3 regions of the Desulfitibacter alkalitolerans DSM 16504 genome follow, and region 1 is predicted to be linked to each of the others. Evidence: riboswitches for the same ligand, from Rfam matches in the RefSeq annotation. Region 1 holds a riboswitch; each other region holds the start of a gene.
What was found. Region 1 has a riboswitch for cyclic di-GMP ahead of K364_RS25590 (TasA family protein). Riboswitches for the same ligand answer to the same signal wherever they lie in the genome.
Positions count from the first base shown of each region.

Region 2: linked by a shared signal. The riboswitch ahead of K364_RS0105220 (helix-turn-helix domain-containing protein) and the one ahead of K364_RS25590 (TasA family protein) in region 1 are both predicted to bind cyclic di-GMP.
Region 3: linked by a shared signal. The riboswitch ahead of K364_RS24480 (helix-turn-helix domain-containing protein) and the one ahead of K364_RS25590 (TasA family protein) in region 1 are both predicted to bind cyclic di-GMP.

Region 1 covers NZ_KK211100.1:890,446-898,183, forward strand. The annotation lists gene K364_RS0110130 (hypothetical protein) at 1-833, opposite strand, end outside; gene K364_RS0110135 (TasA family protein) at 1,100-2,362, opposite strand; gene K364_RS25590 (TasA family protein) at 2,469-3,224, opposite strand; cyclic di-GMP riboswitch class I at 3,278-3,367, opposite strand; gene K364_RS0110145 (signal peptidase I) at 3,477-4,154, opposite strand; gene K364_RS25595 (ICP22 family protein) at 4,166-5,635, opposite strand; gene K364_RS23580 (hypothetical protein) at 5,655-5,921, opposite strand; gene K364_RS0110160 (AfsR/SARP family transcriptional regulator) at 6,183-7,430, opposite strand.
Region 2 covers NZ_JHVU01000032.1:25,009-32,746, reverse strand. The annotation lists gene K364_RS27060 (S-layer homology domain-containing protein) at 1-2,947, shown strand, start outside; cyclic di-GMP riboswitch class I at 3,016-3,106, shown strand; gene K364_RS0105220 (helix-turn-helix domain-containing protein) at 3,551-5,176, shown strand; gene K364_RS0105215 (ABC transporter substrate-binding protein) at 5,280-6,299, shown strand; gene K364_RS0105210 (FecCD family ABC transporter permease) at 6,375-7,388, shown strand; gene K364_RS0105205 (FecCD family ABC transporter permease) at 7,385-7,738, shown strand, end outside.
Region 3 covers NZ_KK211102.1:298,829-306,566, forward strand. The annotation lists gene K364_RS0115750 (helix-turn-helix domain-containing protein) at 40-273, opposite strand; gene K364_RS0115760 (RNA polymerase sigma factor) at 833-1,255, opposite strand; gene K364_RS24480 (helix-turn-helix domain-containing protein) at 1,961-2,212, opposite strand; cyclic di-GMP riboswitch class I at 2,346-2,436, opposite strand; gene K364_RS0115770 (spore germination protein) at 2,931-4,532, shown strand; gene K364_RS0115775 (Ger(x)C family spore germination protein) at 4,557-5,717, shown strand; gene K364_RS0115780 (hypothetical protein) at 5,732-5,947, shown strand; gene K364_RS0115785 (GerAB/ArcD/ProY family transporter) at 5,952-7,040, shown strand; gene K364_RS0115790 (transposase) at 7,221-7,738, shown strand, end outside.

The DNA of each region.
Region 1 (7,738 bases):
ATTTCCTGCTGAGGTAAAACTGAACTGCAATAGTAATACCAGCCATTGTTGTCTGGAACTTCAGTCCATCCATTACTGAGAACTTGAATATTATAATCCGGTTCAGCAGCATTGCTGCTGGTGCTTATTTCTTCTTCGCCACATGAACTTACAGCTGCATGAAGTGCTATATAAATCTGACTTCCTGAAGGCAATGGAAGTTCATAAGTATATGAGGTGCTATTAGGCTCTCTTGTATTGCCAAGTTGTCCAGGAGCACTATTGGTTGGTGGTGTTAAGCCAACATATAAATGTGTTTCAGACAATTCCCAACCATTTATTGTGTCTATTTCCACGTATATTTTGTTAGCATCATTCCGAATATACACTGTTCCAACATTAGTGTAATTTGCCCCGTAACCAAGCTTTAAGGTTAACGTACCGCCTTTATTAAAAATATTATATCTTGCCTGGCTATTTCCTTGACCAAAAAGTGGGCTAATGGTGCTAACCTGCCATTTATCTACAATACTATCATCTACAGCCCATGCACTTTCAGACGAACAAACACCTGTTGTGTTATCCCTATCCCAATTGGTGATAACTCTTGCCCTCAGCTTTGCTTGTTTAGTGCCGGTGTTTTTTATTGTCCATTGGGCAGTTCTGCATTCCTCAAATACACTTGCTGGATTGACTTCTTCAGCTGTCATAGATTGTATCTGAACATTCCCAAGAACAAAGATAACTTCAGGATTCTTATCTTTGTCTGTAAAATAGGCAAGAGAAGAACCAGCAATTATTAAACCTATAATACTTATGGTCAATAAACTTATTAATAGATTCCTTTTTTCCATGGATTTTCATCCTTCCTTATAGCTATTCTTGTATTAAGGAAAACAGCTCTAACAGTACAATAAAAATTTCTACTTATCTTTATAACCAATAAACCTATAATATGAACTCATACAAAACACTATTAACTTAATTTATATAATCCCATAGGGGTTGTTGTCATTTTTAACAATGTGGGATACAGGACGCATCTGTTATTTAAGATGCATCCTGGATTCCTCAAATTAAATACTCTAAATACATGTTTTTTTGTTGTTATCTCTAGTGGTTATTGTGGAAGTAAATAGTCATAAAGCTGCTGTAATTGCGTTGGATTGCCACTGTCTCCAAGATTCCACTGATAATATGGAGCATTGTTGGAAGATTGTACTGCTTCCACTTCTCCCCCAAGGGTTAATGTTGCACCCTGATACTCGTTGTCTGTATCTGGTCCACTGAGGCACACCTTTAGGCAAAGAGCTGCATTTTCTCCTGGAGCAAGAGGAGCACCCACATAATAGAATGTATCTCCAAACCTGACCCAATCATTAGAATTGTCACATAGTTCTATGTCAATGTTGCTGAGGTCTAAATTGCCACTCCATTCAATACTGGGGGTAAATCTAAAGACCATATTCTTGGTACCTATGTTTTTAAATTCATAATTTACTAATTCACAATCTCCAGGGTTCCAGTTGTTTTGATGGTTAGATGCTAAATCTCCGAACATAAGATCACTCTTATAGAAGAAAGTCCTCGTACCGGTTGATGTGTCCACTCTATACCAATCATAATCTCTGGTCACTGTTCCATAAAGCACACCATTTGCACCAAAGGCGATTTGCAAACTGTTTGCATTTCCTGCATATTCTATATAATCCTGAGTATAGACATTATATGAGAAAAACAATCTATTAGAACTGCCGGGACCTGTTGTACTGCCGTATATAATCCCATCCCTCATATCCATGGAAATATCACCAAAACCAAAACGTCTATTAGGATTACCAGTGAAATTCTCATGGGCCAGGACTACCTGGGCGATACTTCCATTAGAGTTGAAGCTTACCTTGTAGAGATCATCGCTTCCTTCTTTGACAAACCAGTAGTATCCAAGGCCAAAAGCAGCGTTAAAAATCTTTGTGTTGGCTGGGAAAAGCTTACCAGCGGATTTGTCACCTTGACCTGTGTTAAAGTCATAATAAAAAAGGTTCCCGTTTCCATCGGCATAATATAGACGCTTGTTTTTCCTATCATATGCAAGGGCATTTAAAGCTGTCCTGGTCGAGTCATACAATTTGCTGTAGCTAACGGTATCATTATCATCGTCTACAAAAATCTCGTAAAGGGTTCCACGCTGGTTTTCAGGATTTTTATACTCAACGCCATAAAAGTATGCAGTATTGGCATCGATGCGTAAAGTGCCAGCTGTAAACTCTACATCTCCTGAACTAGCACTATCTGTAAACCAGGCCATTGTTGCTCCACCAACCATGGCTGCAGCCAGTACTATCACTATTACTGCCATTAGTATTGCTTTTCTTGCATTCACTAGTTTCCCTCCCTTCTTGCTTACATTAGGGAGTAGGTGCGGGAAGCCATATGGTCCCCACACCATCCCCTATTTTTAAATTACAGGGCTATGTTTATTTCCTACACTATTGCTTGGCTAGTTGATCCATTAACCAGTTGTAATGCCAAGTACCAAAGTTTGGCTGGAATGCATTAAGAGCGTCCACATTTACCTGATGTGCTTCTACAGCAAATCCAACGTTTATTGGACTGGCTACATCACCCTGATAGTTATTGTCAGCAAGGTGGTGGAAACCAAACTGAACAGTTAACTTGTACTTGTAACCAGGTCTTAAAGCACCCATGTGTTCAAAGGGAGTAGATCCCATGCCATTATTGTCTATCCAGCTGCGAAGTGATACTACACCGAATGTGCTGCCGGCTGCCAGAGTATTATACCAACCTGGGTAAAGTCCAGAGCCAACGCCGTTAGTAATAAACTGATCTGCAGGCTCCCACGCAGTTGCATCAGGCCTTAAAAATTCCATTTTCATGGTTTTAATGTAGATTGCATCTAATAAAACGTCAGTTTTTGTTTCATCTACCGCAGTAGCTGTCCAGTTGCCAAACCATGCAAAGTTCTTGGTTCCATCGTTTTCAATAATAATTTCTATTTCATCATAAACATCACCAGGGTTCATGTTGCCGTGCTTGGATGCATTTGGAAGCAAATTGTTAAATGCAGTTAAACCCTTACTAACATCCACAATTAATGTGCCGGCTGTAAATGTAGTTTCTCCTGCAGTATCTGTGTCTGTAAACCACGCCATTGTTGCACCACCAATAAGAGCAGCCGCTAAAGCAATTACCAACATACTAACTAACATTCTACTTTTAATCATTTCTTTCCCTCCATTTTTTAGAAATTGGTTTTTTTAATACTCCATCTCCTAATAATGGCGGTCAGGCTGCCATTCTACATATATATAAGAAAGGCCCTATGACTTTGCGTCCCCGCCTTTCGACGAGTTTGCCTTTTTCATCGTACAAATGCCGACAATTTAAATAATACGTTCTTTAATCTTCCTCCACTATCACATCCCTTCATAAAACCCAGATATTAAATGCCATCTCATAGATGCCTAGACCTTTAATTATGTATCTTTGCTGGTCAAAGTATTTTGGGCTTTTTTACTGGTTTTTTCCTTTTCAGCCTGCGCTGCATACTTCATGAGATTTCGAAGTTCAAATATGATGAGAAGTATTCCTGGAATAATCACCAGGGTTAGCAAGCCCGTCTTTGACTGACCAAAGTTCATTAGAAGCCCTATATAGGGAATAGTAAAGCTTACCCTGCCAATAATATTCTCCGCAAGTACAGGATGAGGGTCGTTAACATCATTGGCATCTCCTCGAGTAGTAAAACTAAGGCTGCCGCTTTCATTGTGTATTTCCATGACCCTGTGAGTGGTAATTCCAACATTATTGTTGTCTCTATAGGTAATAATGTCACCCACACCTAAATTAATAGGTTCAACCATCTCTACAATGGACAGGCTGCCGGCCTCAAAGGACGGACTCATACTGCCACCGGCAACAATATACATTTGATGCCCTGCTATTGTGGGAGGCCCTCCGGAAATCTTGCTCTGCACCATTGAAAAGACCAGAAAGCCTATGAGAATAAGAGAAATCACAAATATCGTATTGCCTATTATATTGAAGATTGATTTCCAAAGCTTCTTTGGTTTTTTATCTTCATTGTTCACATCCTCATTTTTTATCAGGTCATTTTCTTCTGCTATTTGTGTAATGCTGCTTTTATCTTCCATGAGTTCACCCCTTATGTCTGCTTATATGGCTCTTCTTCACCATCTATGCCTTCTTCACCATCTATGCCTTCTCCATCGTCTATGCCTTCTCCATCGTCTGTGCCTTCTTCATCGTCTGTGCCTTCTTCACCGTCTGTGCGTTCTTCACCGTCTGTGCCTTCTCCACCGTCTGCGCCTTCTCCATCGTCTGTTACTTCTTCACCATCTATGCCTTCTCCATCGTCTGTTACTTCTCCATCGTCTGTTACTTCTCCATCGTCTGTTACTTCTCCATCGTCTGTGCCTTCTCCATCGTCTGTTACTTCTCCATCGTCTGTTACTTCTTCATCGTCTGTTACTTCTCCATCGTCTGTTACTTCTCCATCGTCTGTGCCTTCTCCATCGTCTGTTACTTCTCCATCGTCTGTGCCTTCTCCATCGTCTGTTACTTCTCCATCGTCTGTGCCTTCTCCATCGTCTGTTACTTCTCCATCGTCTGTGCCTTCTCCATCGTCTGTGCCTTCTCCATCGTCTGTTACTTCTCCATCGTCTGTGCCTTCTCCATCGTCTGTTACTTCTTCACCGTCTTCATCTCTAATTAATTGATCTGGGTCTATTAACTCCTCATCTAGTTCTTCTTCCTCAACTGGTTCTTCTAATAATTCTGGTTCTTCTAACAATTCTTCCATTACTATATCAATCTGAACGGTTTTTTCAGCTATTGCCTTTTCAATACCTTCTTCCATAAGCAATGCAACTATGATAAACTCCTCAGCTGAAATGGTATTTATCAATGTAACTACTCCATTTTGGCTGATTGTTATTCCATCTATCTGGTCTTTAATTGCCCATTCAATTCCAGAAACCTCATTGCCTTCCTGGTCAACCACAGTGTATCGCTCTGCAGCACCATCTTCATTCACTTCAATATAGTCTGGGCCTTCTATAAATAAAATCAATTCCTGCTCTTCTATAGTGTAGGGAACTATGTTTGACCCATTAAACAAAAACCTTGTTCCCTGATATATGCCTTCTCCAGAAATCTCAAAGTATGGATTGCTTTCCTCAGGACCCAACTCTTCAAGCCATTTTTCTACTTCGTCCCATTCAAACTCAACTACTATCTTATCCTCCTCAACCCACCAGGTCTTGGCATAAGTTGTTTTGCCGTTAAAGCTGAGTTCTACTATTGTCAAGTCAATATCATTTACGTTATATCCTGGAAAATTCAAGTGAGCAAAGAATGAGCCGAGAATAAATTGAACAGATACATTAATTTTCAGGGTTTCAAAAACAAACTGTATGGTATTTGATTGAATTTTTGGTGAGGTGAAGTATGCACTGGTCTTTGGAAAATGTAGTGGATATGCGATTAGTGCCGCTGTCATAACAAAAACTGATGTATTTTTCAGTGTCCCTTTGAAGGTAGCCTTAATAACTCTCATTGTCTCTTCCCTTTTTCTATGCGCTTCCAGTCGTTTCTCGAGTTTTGTTTTTCTCATGGCCTAATTCCTCACTTTGCTATTTATTGTCATCTGAGTAACTATTCTCAAGTTCTATATTATTCCAGGAACGAAAGTCCAGTTCCCCGCTTGCAGATGGGGTTTGCTCAACTGCTTCATTAAGAAGAAATATTAATTCCAAGACACTTCTAAAGGGAATGGTCTTGTTCATCTCCAGCCATTGAATTGTCCCCTGCCAGTTGCTGTTTTGCTTGAAGTGTATTCTAATGAGAAAAGTGGAGCCTCCCATTTTGCATGTATACTTGTTGACATCAGAATGAAACATATTCTAGCCCCCTAGCAAGGTGTTAACATCAGGTTTTTTATATAGTAAATTGTATTGGCAAGCTGTAAATTTAAGTTACTATAAATTTAACACCTGGTAGTTATATGACTGTTCTTTTGGAGTTATATGATGGTTTTTTTGGAGTTATTTATTGGTTATTTATAAGTTATTTCTTGGATACATGCTGGTTTGCATAACAGCATAAAGAAAAAGAAGCCCGAAGGCCTCTTTAATCTTAATGAAGTAAAAATATAATTCCTGTTAACCTGGTCTAGTTTCAAAAAAATTACTGGAGGGCAGTACCTCTTCTATTTTTCTCTGCAAAACTAAATTTATATTCTTTCTTGCTGACATAAATCTATTTTGTATTCTATCCAAAGCCTTATGGGCCTGCTGAACGTTCAGTCCAGGCAGGCTTAATAAAAACTGTGCTTCATTCCACTCCGTAACTACATCACCTTTACGAAGACTTGATAAAAGTACCTGCCTTAATTCTTCAGCACCATTTTTCAGCATGCCTTTTGGCGGCAGGGTATAGTCGGGCATGGATAAGGTTAATAACCCCAAAAACGCTGTTTGGCCATATCTTTCTGAACGTCTTTTTTCCAGCTGATAAAGAAATTTAAAAATGTCCGGCTCACATAACATGGGTCCATTTGAATAGAACTCTTCCCTCAGGCTTTCTGAAATAGTTGATATATCAATTCCATTTTTGCTGATTTCCCCAAACAAAAGTCGGTACAACTTTCTTAGAGCATCAGAGGGCTTAACCCCCATTTCACGTTCAAATATATCTTCAACATATTTATAGTGGTTTTTTGCCTGTTTGATTTTACCTGCTGCAGCTAGAGCTTCAATATATCTGAAATGAGCCTCTTCCTCAAACATCTCATGCTTTAAAACCTTTTCGCAAATTGGAAGTATTTCCAGATAACGTTTTTGTTCTTTTAAAAGTTCCGACATCTCATAAACACTATGCAAGAAAATTCTTCTGTAATGGTTACGTGCTGGTAACAGCCAATCATGGCCATAGGTTCCAGACAAATATTCACCCTTATACATGTCCACAACCTTTTTAAATTGTTCAATGGCTTTATCAGCATCTTCCTTGGATATGTAATAAGCTTCATGAAAGGTCTTTTCAAATTCCACCACATCTATAACGCAGGCCTTTTTAGTTTCAAGCTTGTAACACCCATGGGAATATACAATGATACTGTTGGCATCACTGGTATTATGACCATTTAATACCTTACGCAGCCTGAAAATAAGAGCCCTTAATGTGCGTTTGGGATCAGTATACTCGGCTTCAGGCCACAAAGAATCCAGGATCTTTTCTGGCAGTACCAATTCATCTCTAAACGTCACTAAATATTTAAAGAGGTCCCATATCTTTAAACTGCTGTTAAACTCATCTGTCAAATTACGACCACAGTTAAATACGTTAAAATTACCCAGGGTTATAATATTAAGGTTGTTAGCATCCAGCCGGCATTTTTCTTCTATCACACAAAATTCCCCCACAGCACCATAGTTATGTTGCGTATAAAAAATCATGCCAAACAATAGAGAATGTATTATGATATTAACATTTTTTTCCGAATTCCTCAAGTGTTATCATTAAATATACACATTATCTTCATAAAGAAGACTTGGTTCTGCCATGGGACTGCCATGGGGACGGTTCCAATGGAAGGTTCCATGGTCTTACCTTCGGACCTTCGTTGCGCTGCGGTGACGCTCAAACCGTCCCCATGACTCCACTAATTGCTAAATTTCACTGTAGCAGTAGTGTTTAAAAGTTGCAAGGTTATCTA
Region 2 (7,738 bases), on a different contig from region 1:
CTTAGAGAGAGGGAGGCTGTCACTCACAGACTGTACCTTCATGGAAAACGGCAAAACAGATTTGCTGGCTAGGCCTGATGTGATGGTGGCATTCCAAAATAACCATTTTGACGGAGGAAATCTTGCAAAGCATCCTTTGAGAATCATCCCTGCTTTTACTTTAGATAATGTAACTTTTGAAGGATATCCGGAGGGGTACAGGGAAATATTGGTGGAAGGTGGGGAAATTGCTTCAGGTGTGGAAGCCTATTGGGGACAGCTGACGGCAGGCTATTCATACAAACTGCCTTACTTTGTGCCGGTAGGGGGGAAATTGACCATCGCACCCGGTCAGACCCTGCTGCTAGACCGCAGCAAGAACATACAAGTTCTTGACACAGGCAGGATTGAGGCCCGGGGAACTGAGGATGAACCAATTCTCTTCCGAGGCTATGGAAGCGGGACATTTGATAACGGCGGAATCCTTGTCTTAAGCCAAGGCAATGGAAATCCAAATATCTTTGAACACTGCATTTTTGATTCCTTGAATTATGGCATCAGATACGGTTACGATCAAGGTGTTTCAGTTAACTTAACCCCCCTTTCCATCGCTTTTTGTGAGTTTAAAAATATCAATCCCAATAATCCCTCATCCTATGGTGCTGTAAATATGAAAAGCGATGATGGAAGCAGCAATCTGCAAATAAGCAATACCATAATACACAACAGCAATTGCAACATTATAGACGCCCATAGGGGAAATCTTACCCTAACCAATGTAACCTTTGCCCACAACAGCAATAGGATGTATTTGACCAATGTGAACACTATCATTATTAACAGCATTATATATAACAATGTATATAATTTTACACATCTTGGCGGGACTTTAACTGCGAGTTATTCCAACATCCAAGCTGATGGAGTGGTTGCCGGTGTCGGAAACATCAACACCGACCCCCTGTTTGCCAACCCTTCAGGAGGCGACTTCCACCTAAAATCAGAGGCCGGACGCTGGGATCCCGCGGCAAACGACGGGAACGGGGATTGGGTGCTGGACGCTGTGACCAGCCCCTGCATCGACGCCGGCGACCCCGCCTCCGATTACAGCAATGAACCAACTCCCAACGGCGGCCGGATTAACATGGGAGCCTACGGGAATACAGTTAGGGCATCCAAAAGCCCTGTCACAGGACCGGAGTCCCTTACAGGCTCAGTATCTATCATAGGTACACTGAAATACGGCCAAACCTTGACAGCAGAGGTAACCGGCCAGCAGGGCGATGCTTCTCTATCTTACCAGTGGAAGCGAAATGGTTCCGATATAAATGAAGCTAGTAATAGTACTTATATTATTGTAGATGCAGATATTGGCGCAACGCTTTCGGTAGTGGTAACTGCGATAAATTATTCCGGTAGTTTAACCGGTACGGCGAGCGGGTCCATCGAAAAGGCGGATGATCCAACAGCACCTGCAGCCCCAACCATGGCCAACAGTACGACTACCAGTATAACCCTTACACCAAATGAGGGATATGAGTACAGCAGAGGTGGAGTCAACTGGCAAAGCTCCAATACATTCACCGGGTTGACGGCAGGCACTACCTATAACTTTTACCAAAGAGTAGCCGAAACGGTAACCCATAAAGCATCGGCATCAAGTGAGAGTGCAAGCATAAGCACTAAAAGTTCGAGTTCCGGCGGGAGCACCGGCGGCGATACAGACACTTCTTCAGGTGTTGATAACGGAGGAACAACAAGCGATACAAATAAAGCAAACATCACTGCTGTAGACACAAATGGAAATATAATCACTGCACCAATGCTGGATGAAAACACAGGTGTTGCAGCAGCAGAGATTAATTCAACTATATTGGCTGCAGCATTTGAAAAGACAGGACAAAGCAGTGACGGTAAAAAGATTGTTGAAATTACTATACCTTTTGTGGAAAGTGCAAAGGCATATGATATTACCATGCCTGCAAGTGTCCTGTCATCGTCAAATGCAGACTGGCAGATGAAAATAAAAACAGATATAGCTATGGTAATCCTGCCCGGCAGCATGTTGCCAAAGGAAATTGTTGCAGGTGCAGAAAATGTGTCCATTACCATTGCACATGCAGATGTTTCAAGCATAGGTGAGGAAATAAAGAACCGTATTGGCGACAGACCGGTAATTCAGCTTAGTTTAACAGTGGACGGAGAGCTATATGCTTGGAACAATGAAAATGCATCAGTAACGGTATCCATACCCTACACTCCGACTCCAACAGAACTTATTGATTCGGAACACATAGTGGTCTGGTACATAGATGAAAACGGTAATGTGGTTTCAGTACCCAATGGGCGTTACGACCCGGCCACCGGAACCGTAACCTTCACAACCACTCATTTCAGCTACTACGCCGTAAGCTACAAGCAGGTGAGCTTCAAGGATGTGGCGGCAGGCGCGTGGTATGTAAAGGCGGTTTCCTTTATAGCCGCACGGGATATTACCACAGGCACGGGCAACGGCAATTTCAGCCCGGAAGCGAAGCTGACCAGGGGACAGTTTATCGTCATGCTGATGAAGGCATACGGCATAACCCCCGACGCGAATCCGAAGGACAACTTCGTAGACGCAGGCAACACCTGGTATACCGGCTACCTGGCTGCGGCAAAAAGGCTTGGCATATCCGCAGGCGTAGGCAACAACCTCTTTGCACCGGAAAAGGAAATCACCCGCCAGGAAATGTTCACCTTGCTGTACAATGGGCTGAAAGTAATCGGCAAGCTGCCCCAGGGCGATTCCGGCAAATCGCTGTCAAGCTTCAGCGATGCCGACGACATAGCTCTCTGGGCTAAAGACGCCATGAAGCTGCTTGTGGAAACCGGAACCATCAGCGGCAGCGGGAACAGGCTTTCCCCAAAGGATACCACCACCAGGGCGCAGATGGCCCAGGTGCTTTACAGCCTGCTCTCAAAATAAACAAACAGGTCTCATGCTGCAAGGGATTAACCTTGCAGCATGAAGACATACACAGAAATTGAATAATATGAAGACAAGGGCAAACCCGGTGAAAACCGGCGACGCAAAGCTACAGGGTCTAAAGCGCTTTTACCGCGCTACGACAGCCTGGCTGCCGCAGAGACTATGTACATAACTGCCCTTTCTTAGAAGAGGCAGTTTTTTTATGCATGAGTTATTTGAAGTAAATTTATTCCTCATTATTTTAGTTAACGCTGGTTAATTCGTGGCAATAGTTTTCATGGAGAAGAAATTATTGTTAGTTGGAGTGAAGTTCCGTGGAGTATGTTTTTAAAAAACACATATATTTTAGTTTATTTTTCTCAAATCGTACTAACAACTTATTGGAGTATCGAAACATATAGCCTAATAAACCTTAATAGAAATAATGATATAATGCAGTGCAGTCCAAAAAGTAATATTACTTTTTTGGCTTTTCCCCCTTTATTGACAATCTTAATTTCTAATGATAGTATAGTAAACATAATTGAAAATGATTATCAATTATGTTTTGCAGGATTACTAAAAGGATACGTAATGAACATTATACGAGGAGTGACACATATGAATAGCGAAGAAAACCTCTCTGATCATTTAGCTTCTTTTATGTACAGATTAGATGATATTAAACACATACATTCAAGTCAATTAACTTTTCAACAGCAGGACCGAAGTTTATATACAATGTTGTTGTTTAGGCAAGCGAAAGGAACTATTTATATACAAGAAAGAAGCCACGCCATGGAAGGGCAAATAGGTTTCATACTCTCACCGGGGACCGAAGTGAAGCTTAGTATAGATGATAATTTAACAGTGGATTACTATCAAATCAGATTTCATGCTCTACAATATGCTGGAAATGATTGTTTTACTTCTGGTAAAGTTCGCTTTCCAGAGAAGGTTTTTTTGTTCAATAATCAAGTTTTAAATGAGATGGTTGAGAATATAGGAAGAAATTTTCAAAGTAAAGATTCTTTTGGCGGGATGGAAGCAAATATTCGCTTCCAAGAAATGATTTTATTTCTTTTCAAAGATTACATGGATAAGCAAAAGGTCGATCTTAAAAAAGCAATTACACTTACAAAAGATTATATGGAGCAAAAGTACAGTACGAATATTACTCGTAAAAGGCTTGCTGAAATTGCTGGGGTCAGTACAGACTATTATTCTCGCATGTTTAAAAGAGAAACTGGAAAAAGTCCAATGGAATACTTAACGGATATACGAATCAAAAAAGCTGAGCAACTTCTAATCCACTCTGATGAAAAATTAAGTACGGTTGCTAATAAGGTCGGTTTCAACGATGAATTTTACTTTAGTCGTAAGTTTAAAGCGATGAAAGGTTGTTCACCAACCATTTACATTAAGAAAATAAAATCATCGCCACGGATTACTTCACTTAAACACCTATTAACTGGTCATTTGCTGACACTTGGTATAGAGCCTTATGCCGCTGTTATAAGTAATGCATACCCAGTAATAACCCAACTCCGAAATACTATTCCCCTTGGTGAATTTGATCCCGATTTAGAAAAACTAATGGAGGTTAAACCAGATTTAATTTTAACAAGAGATTATCATAAGGATGATAAGTCACTCAAGGAGAAAATGGTTGAACAAATCGCTCCCACTGTAAACGTTCCTTTTTTACATGAGTGGCGCATGCTTTTTCAAACCATTGCAAAAATCATTGAAAAGGAAAAGGAAGCTAGTATTTGGTTAGAATATTATGACCAAAAAGTTGAAAAAGTTCGTAAACTAATTGAAAGAAAGATTGAAGATGAAAAAATATTAGTGATTGGAATTGGCAAGGAGAAGATTTGTGTATACGGTACTCGTAATGTTGGAACGGTTCTATACGGAGATTTAAGATTGAAGATTCCAAAAGGTGTAGAAGAAATTGAATATTTCAAGGAAATAACTCTTGAGGATTTATTTGGATTTGAAGCGGATAGAATTCTATTAACACCGTATAAGCATGATGGTACGGTGAATATGGATCAAATGATTCAAAATAAAATCAATGCATTATTCACCAGTGAAAAATGGCAGGAGTTAAAGGCCGTTCGGAATAGGGCTATTTATGGTATGTATGATCACAAGCATCTCTATACGTGTTATACGTCTTATACACATAATCTATTACTTGATAAGCTACAGCGGTTATTTGTGACAGAATCGTCCATATAGTGAACATAATCTTTCATGTTAAATATGGTTTAGTTAAGTTATAATTATCAATGAGAATAAATATCATTATCATCATGAGGATGAAAGAAAAGGAGTCGAAACAATGTTAAAGTCAAAAATAGGATTATTTACGTTAGCAACCTTATTCGTGTTGATGATTTTTATCACTGGTTGCACAACGAGCGAATCTACAGGAACATCTTCAGAACAAAATCAAGAAGTAACTGAAGTGAAGTCTACCGAAAATGAGAATAAGGAAGAGGAAACGCCTGCACAGGAAGAAGTCCGCATTATTGAACATGCGATGGGGAAAACGGAAATCAAAGGCACTCCGGAACGAGTGATAACACTGTATCAAGGTGCGACGGATGCTGCGATTGCTCTTGGAGTAAAACCGATAGGAGTAGTTGAATCTTGGGTAGAGAAACCAATTTACGAATATTTAAGAGATGATCTTGAAAATGTTCAGTTACTTGGCTTGGAAACCCAGCCTAATTTGGAGGAGATTCATAAGCTTAAGCCGGATTTAATTATTGTTTCTAAAATACGCCATGAAGAAATCTATGATCAACTATCGCATATCGCTCCTACGGTGATGAACGAAGTGCTTTATGATTGGAAGGAAACTGTCGATTTAATGGGGAAAGCACTAAATATTGAGGAAAAATCAAGCCAATTGTTACTGGACTGGGATAAACGCGTAGTAGATTTTAAAGAACAGATGGGGGATAGCCTACCTATAGAAGTGACAATCACGAACTTTAGAGCCGATCATGCCCGTATTTTTTACATGGGGTATGCAGGGAAAATATTACAAGAGCTTGGCTTCACTCGACCTGAAGGCCATGACAAAGATATATGGGGAATCCAATTAACTTCAAAAGAAAGTATTCCAGACATGAATGCAGCTATGATTTTCAATTTTAATTCTGGAACGGATACAGAAGCAATTCAAAAAACGTATGAGGAATGGACCAATCATCCTCTTTGGGCTAATCTAGATGCCGTTAAGAATGATCAAGTAATTCAGGTAAATGAAGTGATTTGGAATAGTGCCGGCGGATACATAACGGCCAATATGATGTTAGATGATTTATATGAAATTTTTGAACTTGAAAAGTAATCTGCTTAAAAGAGAGATGATGGCCTAGCCATTTTCTCTCTTTATCTATCATTTCATCCACGAAAGAGTGAGGATATGTTTCAACTATTTTTAAAAACACAAATGAAATTCTTCGGCTTGGGCATGATCTTACTTTTATTAATAGCAGCGTTTATCTCCAGCATTATTTTTGGTAGAACCCCTATTACTTTAGATCATGCAATTGGAGCCTTTTTATACTATGATTCTAGCTCTATTGAGCACATGATCATTCAAACTGAACGTTTACCAAGAGCCGTAATTGCAACTATGGTAGGAGCAAGTTTAGCAGTTGCTGGTGCACTCATGCAAGCATTAACAAGAAATCCTTTAGCATCTCCCAGTGTTTTTGGCATTAATGCGGGTGCAATATTCTTTATTGTCATAGCAGTCGTCTTTTTATCTATCTCATCATTAGTTTATGTTATGTGGTTTGCTTTTCTTGGAGCAGCAATTTCAGCTATGATTGTTTACTTATTAGGTTCCATTGGCAGAGATGGACTCACCCCCATAAAAATTGTATTAGCCGGTACCGCTATCACCGCCTTATTCATTTCTTTAACACAATCTGTCTTAGTATTAAATGAAACAGGACTACAAGATGTTTTGTTTTGGTTAGCTGGCTCAGTTAGTGGGCGTACATTAGAAATGTTACTCCCTGTATTACCTTTTATGCTATTTGCTGGGGTTATTGCGATGTTTATGGGTAGAGCAATTAACTTATTAACGACTGGTGATGATATCGCAAAAGGGATGGGACAAAATATCTTTATAGTGAAAATTTCCATGGGAATTATAATTGTTCTGTTAGCGGGCAGTTCCGTTGCCGTTGTAGGTGCTGTTGGTTTTATTGGTCTAGTGGTTCCTCATATCGCGCGAGCATTTGTTGGCAACGACTATCGCTGGGTGATCCCTTATTCAGCTGTTTTAGGCGCTGTATTATTACTATCCGCTGATGTCGTGGCAAGATTGGTGATTATGCCAAGGGAGGTCCCTATCGGTGTTATGACCGCTTTTATTGGTGGCCCCTTTTTTGTATATATAGCGCGTAAGGGGGTGTCAAAGATATGAGACCAAATCTCCTTTTTCGTAATAAAAGCGACACGATTTCTGTACAGATTGAAAGAAAGTCATTAATCGTCATCTGTTTACTTTTCCTCTGTGTGATTCTTTCTGTTGTGGTAGGTACTGGTATAGGTAATACGATGATAACTCCCTTGGAAGTTATTCTGACGATTTTTGGAAGGGGTTTCGGTGAATATGACTTTATTATCCAAACATTAAGGTTACCACGGGTTCTTGCATCTTTATTTGTTGGTGCTGCCTTAGGCATATCAGGTGCCATATTACAAGGAATGATTCGAAATCCATTGGCTTCACCAGATATCATTGGGATTACCAGTGGTGCTTCATTTGCAGCA
Region 3 (7,738 bases), on a different contig from region 1:
ACAATAAAAAAAGCTCGTAAAATGTGCAAATATCATTTTTTATTGGCTGTCGCCGCTTGTACCTATTCTCAGATAGCTAAATAAAAAAGGCTTGGGGATTTTATATGCCCGCCCAACCTTTAAACATTCAATCTTATTTTCTTGTATCAAACCGTATCCTGTTTTTAGGCTAATGCCAAGAATTTCACACATTTGCTTTATATCAAGCACATCGGGATAGCCCTTTAGCATGATACGGTAGGCTTTTTCTTGGGATAATTTTTCATTAGCCATAGTAAGCCCCCTTCTCGTTTTTAATTACGCGCTACTTTCTATTTTTGATTCGCGAAGCAGGAGATGCGCCTTAGTTTGGACGTGCATATATACTCACATGGATAGGCGCACCCCTACTCGCGTTTCTGTTTTGGTTTTATTACTTATGGCTTTATCCGGCAGACGGCGGTTGACCGTCTTCATAGGAATCTTACCTCTCCCAGGTTCTCTGCAAGCCGCCCCCATTGCGTGATCCCGCTTAAGCGGGGCTGTGGCTGGACGGAAGTATCATTATCCCTCCGTATGTGTCGCCGCCTTAAATGTAACCAGCATTTATTCATTGCGGGTATTACTCGCTCGCACCTTACCTTCATCAAATCGGAAACGGCATGGATACATTGGCTGTGAGCCGACTTATGTCGAGACTGGTGGTCTTGGCGTACCTGCAATATGGCTTTCCTTCACAGGACATACGGGGAAAGTACCGGATAAAACAATTATTCAGTTTTCAAGGTTCGGACGAGGGGGTAGATTTGTGCCTCTATCAATCAGCAGATTTTTTGGTCAAAAGTTAACCCAATCAGGAATTATTTTTTAAAAATTTTTCTATACGTTTTAAACCTTGCTCAATGGAATGTGTTACGGCAGGTTTGCTCACGCCTTCAATCCTGGCTATTTCCGCTTTGCTCATGTTTAGAAAGAAGTGGGCATAGATACGCTTGGCCTGTTTTTCCGGCAGGCTGTTGATAGCGGCATATACCTCCTGCTTGCTCATTTTTCGTTCGTAGATTTCCTCCGGCGATAACACCAATAGGACCATATCCTTTTCAATACCATCGCAAGCGTCAAGGGAATAATATGCTTTGTGGATACGCCTGCGTTCAAAATCTGCATGGTCTCTTCGGCTAATCTGTTTGAATAGCTCTACAATTTGATCCGCCACTTCAATAAAAAAGTCAGAATGATAGAATGGGTAATAATCCCGTAAATTGATTTTTTTCATTTTCCAACCCTCCGTTTTAGCTTTTTTAGTAAAGAAAATCCAAAACAGAGGGAGGGGAACGGCACATTACCGAATGTTCGTATATATATAAATCATACTTCTGAACGTCAGGTGTAAGGCTCCATACTTTCACCTCTTCTTTGAGTGTTTTTTTGCCATCTGTTAGAGAAAGAGAAAGTAGACAGAAATTTTGCAACCCCTACCCTAAAAAAATTAAATTTGTTATACTTTTGTGTTCTTCATCCCGTCCAATGCTTTCAAAACCGTTAATACCAACTTGTGTGTCTATTTTAATTACCTCCGTTTTGTTTTTTGGGTTCTATAACAAAACGGGGTGATGCACGCCATTCCAGAAAACAAAAATGGCCGCACAAAGAATGGAACGGTTAAAATCCTCAAAGCTTGTGCGGCCCAGCGTTGAAAAAAGAGAGGTTATTTTTTCAACCTCTCCTAAAGATGTGTTTTTTTATATTTGAACATTAATATAAGCAGTTCATGCTTTCGCATTCCCCGATACTTCTTGGTCAAACGGATTGCTTCGTGACGAAGCCCTGTGATAAACCAAGCTACAATTCGGGCTTCTTCCAGGTCATACTCTTCAGGTATAGGGGTCTATGCTTTCACCTTCTCCCGGGTAGAAATTCACCACTCTATCAGAGAAAGAGAAAGCGGATGTTATTATGGCATCCCCCTTCCTAAAATATTTTATTTTTGGCCGTTTTCGTATGAAAAAGATGCTGTCCCGGCAATGATATCAGTATCATTAACGGATCTATATTTATGAACTGCGTTTACCATCCAGACAATCAAGTCCGCATACGCCTCCTCATAACCCATTCTACGGCTATACTTCTTTACTAAGGGAATAAACCAGTGCACCAAATGAACTACGGAGTCCTGATCGCCATTTTGGGCATTGATAATTAATACTCTGAGATTGCTAAGTTCCTTTTTCATGACTACTATCCCCCTCCTTACTTTTCTAAATCTTAAACCAGAGTGATATGAAGTATCATTAGAGTTTTCATCAAAAAAAGGCCCACTGATGCTTACAAATTAATAAAGCACCAGTGAGCCATTATGGCTTTTCTTCGGCAACCCGGCTATCATCGCGATCTGGTGCTCGCCTTAGACCCGTGGTTTTGCGTCCCTGCCTTTCGACAAGTTTGCCTTTTCGGTTCATAGTTACACTTTCTTTACATTATATACCATTATTTACATAATTCGTGTCGCTTTTTGTCGTTCCGATAAAATTCAACATTTTAGGGTTTCCTCCTGCTGGGTACTTTAAGGAGCCAGCACAGGCCATGTGTGCTGTTTTTGCATCTGGTAACAAGAAATAGTCAGAATAAAGATTTCATTCCAGGTTGGCGCTGCTATCCGGAATGACTCTGGTGATAGCAGGTTATATGCCAATTTTATCAATGCCGGGGTGGTGATTATAGTTATACTTTCCATGATTTTTTCTTTTGGTTTACCCGGTTTTGACCTCCGCATCTCCATACGGATTATTCAGTTCTTTACCATGTTTTAATACGGCTATACTTCTAACGCAAGGAATAAATTGCTATTATGGTGTAAAAACTATTGAAGTAATCCCATTATTTTTGATAACGCAGTTTCCTAAATCTTACCTTTATTGTACAAGAACACTTTTCAAACAAGAGGTTGCAATATGTTTCGAAAGATATTCAGACTAATAAAATATATCAAATTAAAATCACTAAATATCGAACACGAAAAATCACTAAATGAAAATAAAAACGGGCAACACATAGCGCAATCCGGGAAAATAGTCAAAGAAAAACTGGAGCAAATATTTTCGGATTGCAGCGACTTTATGCTGCGGGAAATAGCTTTAGGCGATGAGCCGCCTGTAAAAATCATCATTGCATGTATTGATGGTCTGGTAAATAAGCAGATGGTAAATGCCGACATTTTAAAACCATTGATGATAGAGGCGAGAATTGCGAATCTAAAGAAAGAGCTAAATAACCGCACCATACTCACTATCTTAAAAGAAAATTTATTAACCACAATTGAGTTGCAAGAGATTCAGGATTTCCAAGAAACAATAGACGCTATTTTGGCTGGAGATAGTGTTATCTATATAGAGGGAAAAGCAACAGCATTAAAAGCAGGTTCTAAGGGATGGGAAGCAAGAGGCATTGAAGAACCTGGTACAGAAGCCGTCGTACGCGGACCGAGGGAAGGATTTGTTGAATCACTAGGCATAAACATATCTCTTTTGCGGAGAAAGATAAAAAACCCTAGGCTTAAATTTGAAATGATGAAATTGGGGAAGCAAAGCAGGACTAATGTATGTATTTGCTATATCAAAGATATTGCCAACGAAAAAATCATTGATACAACAAGAAAAAGGATAAAAAATATCAAGACAGATGCAATTTTGGAATCCGGGTACATCGAGGAATTTATTGAAGATGCTCCCTTTTCGATTTTTCCTACGGTTGGAAACAGCGAAAAGCCTGATGTTGTGGCTGCTAAGCTTTTGGAAGGCAGAGTAGCTGTTCTCTGCGACGGCACCCCTTTTGTGCTCACCGTGCCTTTCTTGTTCTTAGAGTCAATACAGTCGAGCGAAGACTATTATTCCAGATCGCCGCTTTCCTCAATGATTAGAGCGCTTAGAATGCTGGCGTTATTAATATCCATTATCTTACCCGGCTTATATGTGGCTGTTGTATCCTTTCATTATGATATTATTCCTTTTAAACTGCTATTGACTATGATGGCAGCGAGAGGAGGCATCCCTTTTTCGCCATTTACCGAAGCGTTTATGATGGGTGTTATTTTTGAAATCCTAAGGGAAGCCGGTGTAAGGATGCCAAGACCTATCGGGCAGGCTGTCAGTATCATGGGCGCTTTGGTTATTGGAGAGGCTACCGTTAAGGCAGGTTTGATCAGCAATCCCGTTGTTATAGTTACAGCGTTAACGGCCATTAGTAGTTTTGCTGTTCCGCCCACGACAGGATTTATGCCCTTCATCCGGATAATTTTACTTATTGCTGCAAACATCCTGGGTTTTATGGGGATGCTATTAATAATAGCAGTATTTCTCATCCATATGTGTACATTGAGGTCTTTTGGCGTTTCCTATCTCTCTCCCTTTTCTCCTTTGGATGTAACAGATTTGAAAGACACAATAATACGGGTCCCGATTTGGGCAATGAACACCAGGCCAAGGACCCTGACATGGAAGGATGCGGATATGACAAAATATAGAATGAAAATAAATTTTCGAGAGAAAGAAAAGTAAGCGATGATCAAGCGGATTAGAGATATGCTGATATTATTAAATATTTGTTTGGTCATGATTTCCATCACGGGATGCTGGAATAATAAAGATGTGACGGAGATAAATATTGCTGCGGCAGTGGGCATTGATAAATCCGATGATCATAAGATTGAATTAACTGTACAGCTGGTTAAACCTGATGCGATGAAGCTTGGCGAAGGAGGGGGCGGGGGTAAAGAAAAAGCTGTAGAGGTATTTTCCATTACGGGGGATACTGTCTTTGAATGCTTTAGAAATCTGTTGATAATAGTAAATCAAAAAATATTTATCAGTCATCTCCAGTTAATAGTAATCGGAGAACAAATGGCAAGAGATGGCTTGAGCGACATTATGGATTTTTTTGCCAGGGATCATGAGGCAAACCGCCAAGCGGGAGTCATCATTGCAAAAGGAACATCGGCAAAGGAAATACTTACAGCCGAAAGTACGCTGGAAAAAATTCCGGCTCTCCATATCTTGTCAGTATTAAAAAATAATGCGTCCTTTGCTAAGACCCAAAAGCTTATGATGATTGATGTTTTAAAAGAAATAAGCAGTCCCGGAAAAAATCTGACGATCGGCGTGATTGAGGGCGCAAAGGAAAAAGAAAAACCGTCGTTAAAAGACATGAAAATTGAAGGAAGCGCTGCTTTTAAGAACGATAAATTAATTGGCTGGTTGAATTCTCAAGAGACCAGAGGGCTGCTGTTCACAGGAGATCAAGTTAAAAGCGGGATTATCAATATTCCTAATCCCCTGAATGAAGATAAAAAAGTAGCCATTGAAATGATACGTTCCAGCGGAAAAAAAGATGTAAAGATAAAAGATGAAAAACTAGTGTTTTTGATAGAAATCAAAGAAGAGGGAAATATAGGCGATCAGCAAGGGAACGGGGATTTAACCACCCCGGAACTGATTCAAAAACTAGAAGAAGAGGTGGCCGGGGCTATTGAAAAAGATATACGGGATATTGTTGATCTGGCCCAAAAAGAATACCAATCCGACATTTTTGGTTTTGGAGAGATTGTGTATAGAAAACATTTAAATTACTGGCAGCAGGTTCAAGAAAACTGGGATGAAGAATTTAGCAGCACACCTGTGGAAATAAAAGTAACTGCTAAAATCAGAAGGGCGGGCTTGATTAAAAAGTCGATCCTGCCTAAATAAAAGAAGGTCTATTTATGATTATAGGACTGATAGCCATCTTTAGTGTAATTGTCTTTATTGATTTGCCGGGATTGTTAAAAAAAACAAATCAGCGGGCAAAGACCATGATTGTATATTTTTTTCTCTTGGCAGCGGGATTGACTATAAGTATTATGCAACTACTCGAAAAAGCGCCTGTCAGTCCGGCTAAGATTATTGAAAAAATGGTGAAACTCATAATACTAAGGTGATGGTATGATAAAAGGTGTTAAAATTTCCGGTGTTCAATTATCAGTGTTAATCATGGGTTTCCTCTTAGGAAGCACAAGCATTATCAACGTAGCCTCCGGCGCCAATCAGGATGCCTGGCTGGCATTTGGCATGGGATGGGCTGGCGGATTTATTTTAATGGGTATGTATGCGGCTATATCCTTATTAAACCCATTTAAAACTCTTGTTGAGATATTAAAGGATGCTTTTGGCAAGTATTGCGGCAGCGCAGTAGCTCTCCTCTACATTTGGTATTTTATCCACTTGGCCAGTCTGGTTTTAAGAAACTTTGGGGAATATTTGGTCATCGCTATTTTCCCCGAGACTCCGATTATCTTTGTTATAATCTGTTTTATGCTGGTTATTGCTTATGCCCTTAAAAACGGGTTGGAAGTAATTGCCAGGATGAGCCAATTGTTTGTTCCCCTGGTTCCGTTTACAATAATCTTTGCTTCCCTTTTACTTCTTAGTCGAATGAATCATAATTATCTTTTTCCCTTTCTGGAAAAAGGGTTTAAACCTGTTATCAAGACGGCCTTTGCCGTCTTATCTTTTCCTTTTGGAGAAGCTGTTGCTTTTTTGATGATATTTCCTCACTTAAACGAAAGAGACAGTCTTGTAAAAGTTGCTTATCTTTCACTGGCAATTATAGGTTTCTTAATTTTCATTGCCGAAATCCGAAACCTTTTGGTTTTAGGCGCGGAGATGTTAACAAATAATTATTTTCCCTCGCAGACTGTTTCAGAACTAATACCCAATATCCATATTGATCAGATAATTTCAATTAATTTGTTGATTGGCGGCGGAGTGAAAATCTGTATATGTATTTATGCAGCAGTTCTGGGTATTGCTCAGCTTTTTAACCTGGATGATTATAAACCTTTTGTTTTGCCGATAGTTACAATCGTTATTGCCTTGTCGATTTGGGTATATGATAATTTATTCGAAATGTTTTACTGGGCGGTAGAAATATGGCCTTATTACTCTGTTCCCTTTCAAATCGTTATACCGCTGTTACTGTTAATTAAGTCGTCAATCAACTGGAAAAAGAAACAGGAGTTTAGGGGTAATTAGCGCCCCTTTTTTTTAAGCAGATGTCAAAAGGAACTGCCCGAATTGTTATTTGAGTAAATTTCATATTTCTAAACCATTGATACCTCTATAAAAATTCGAGCAATAAAAAAGATTTCACCCCATCTTGTTGAATATTTTTAGCGACCAAACCAAAAAACACAAGAAAGGGGGAAATCGCTAATGTATATTCGACAAGAATGCTTATTATCCTTTGAAGAAATTTTAAAGCTCCAACCAAAAGCTAAACTGGAATTAGTATTATCACAAATTGACCTGAGTGAGCTTAAGCTAGCCTTAAAGAAAAGTAGGTTTGGTCCAAAAGGCTATGAATCGTATCCAATGGTTTATGCTTTAGTAGCAATGCAAATTGAGCAGATCAAAACAATAAAAATGCTGGTAAAAAGGTTGAAGCAAGATCCTGTATTTCGTTACTGCTGTTGCTTTGCTGTGTGTGGCAAAATACCTTCGGAATCCACATTTAGCAGGTTCTTAAGCAAGATTTCAGAATCCGAAGATCTTAAAGAAGTTTTTCGGAGATTGGTTACAAGAGCAAAAGAGTTAAATATTGTAGACGGTGAAATCATCGCCATAGATGCAACCAAAATGGATTCCTTTGAAAGTCCAAAACCCAAAAATAAACTTGCTAATGACGGACAAACGCCAAACTGGGGCTCAAAGCAGGATACTAACGGCAATCA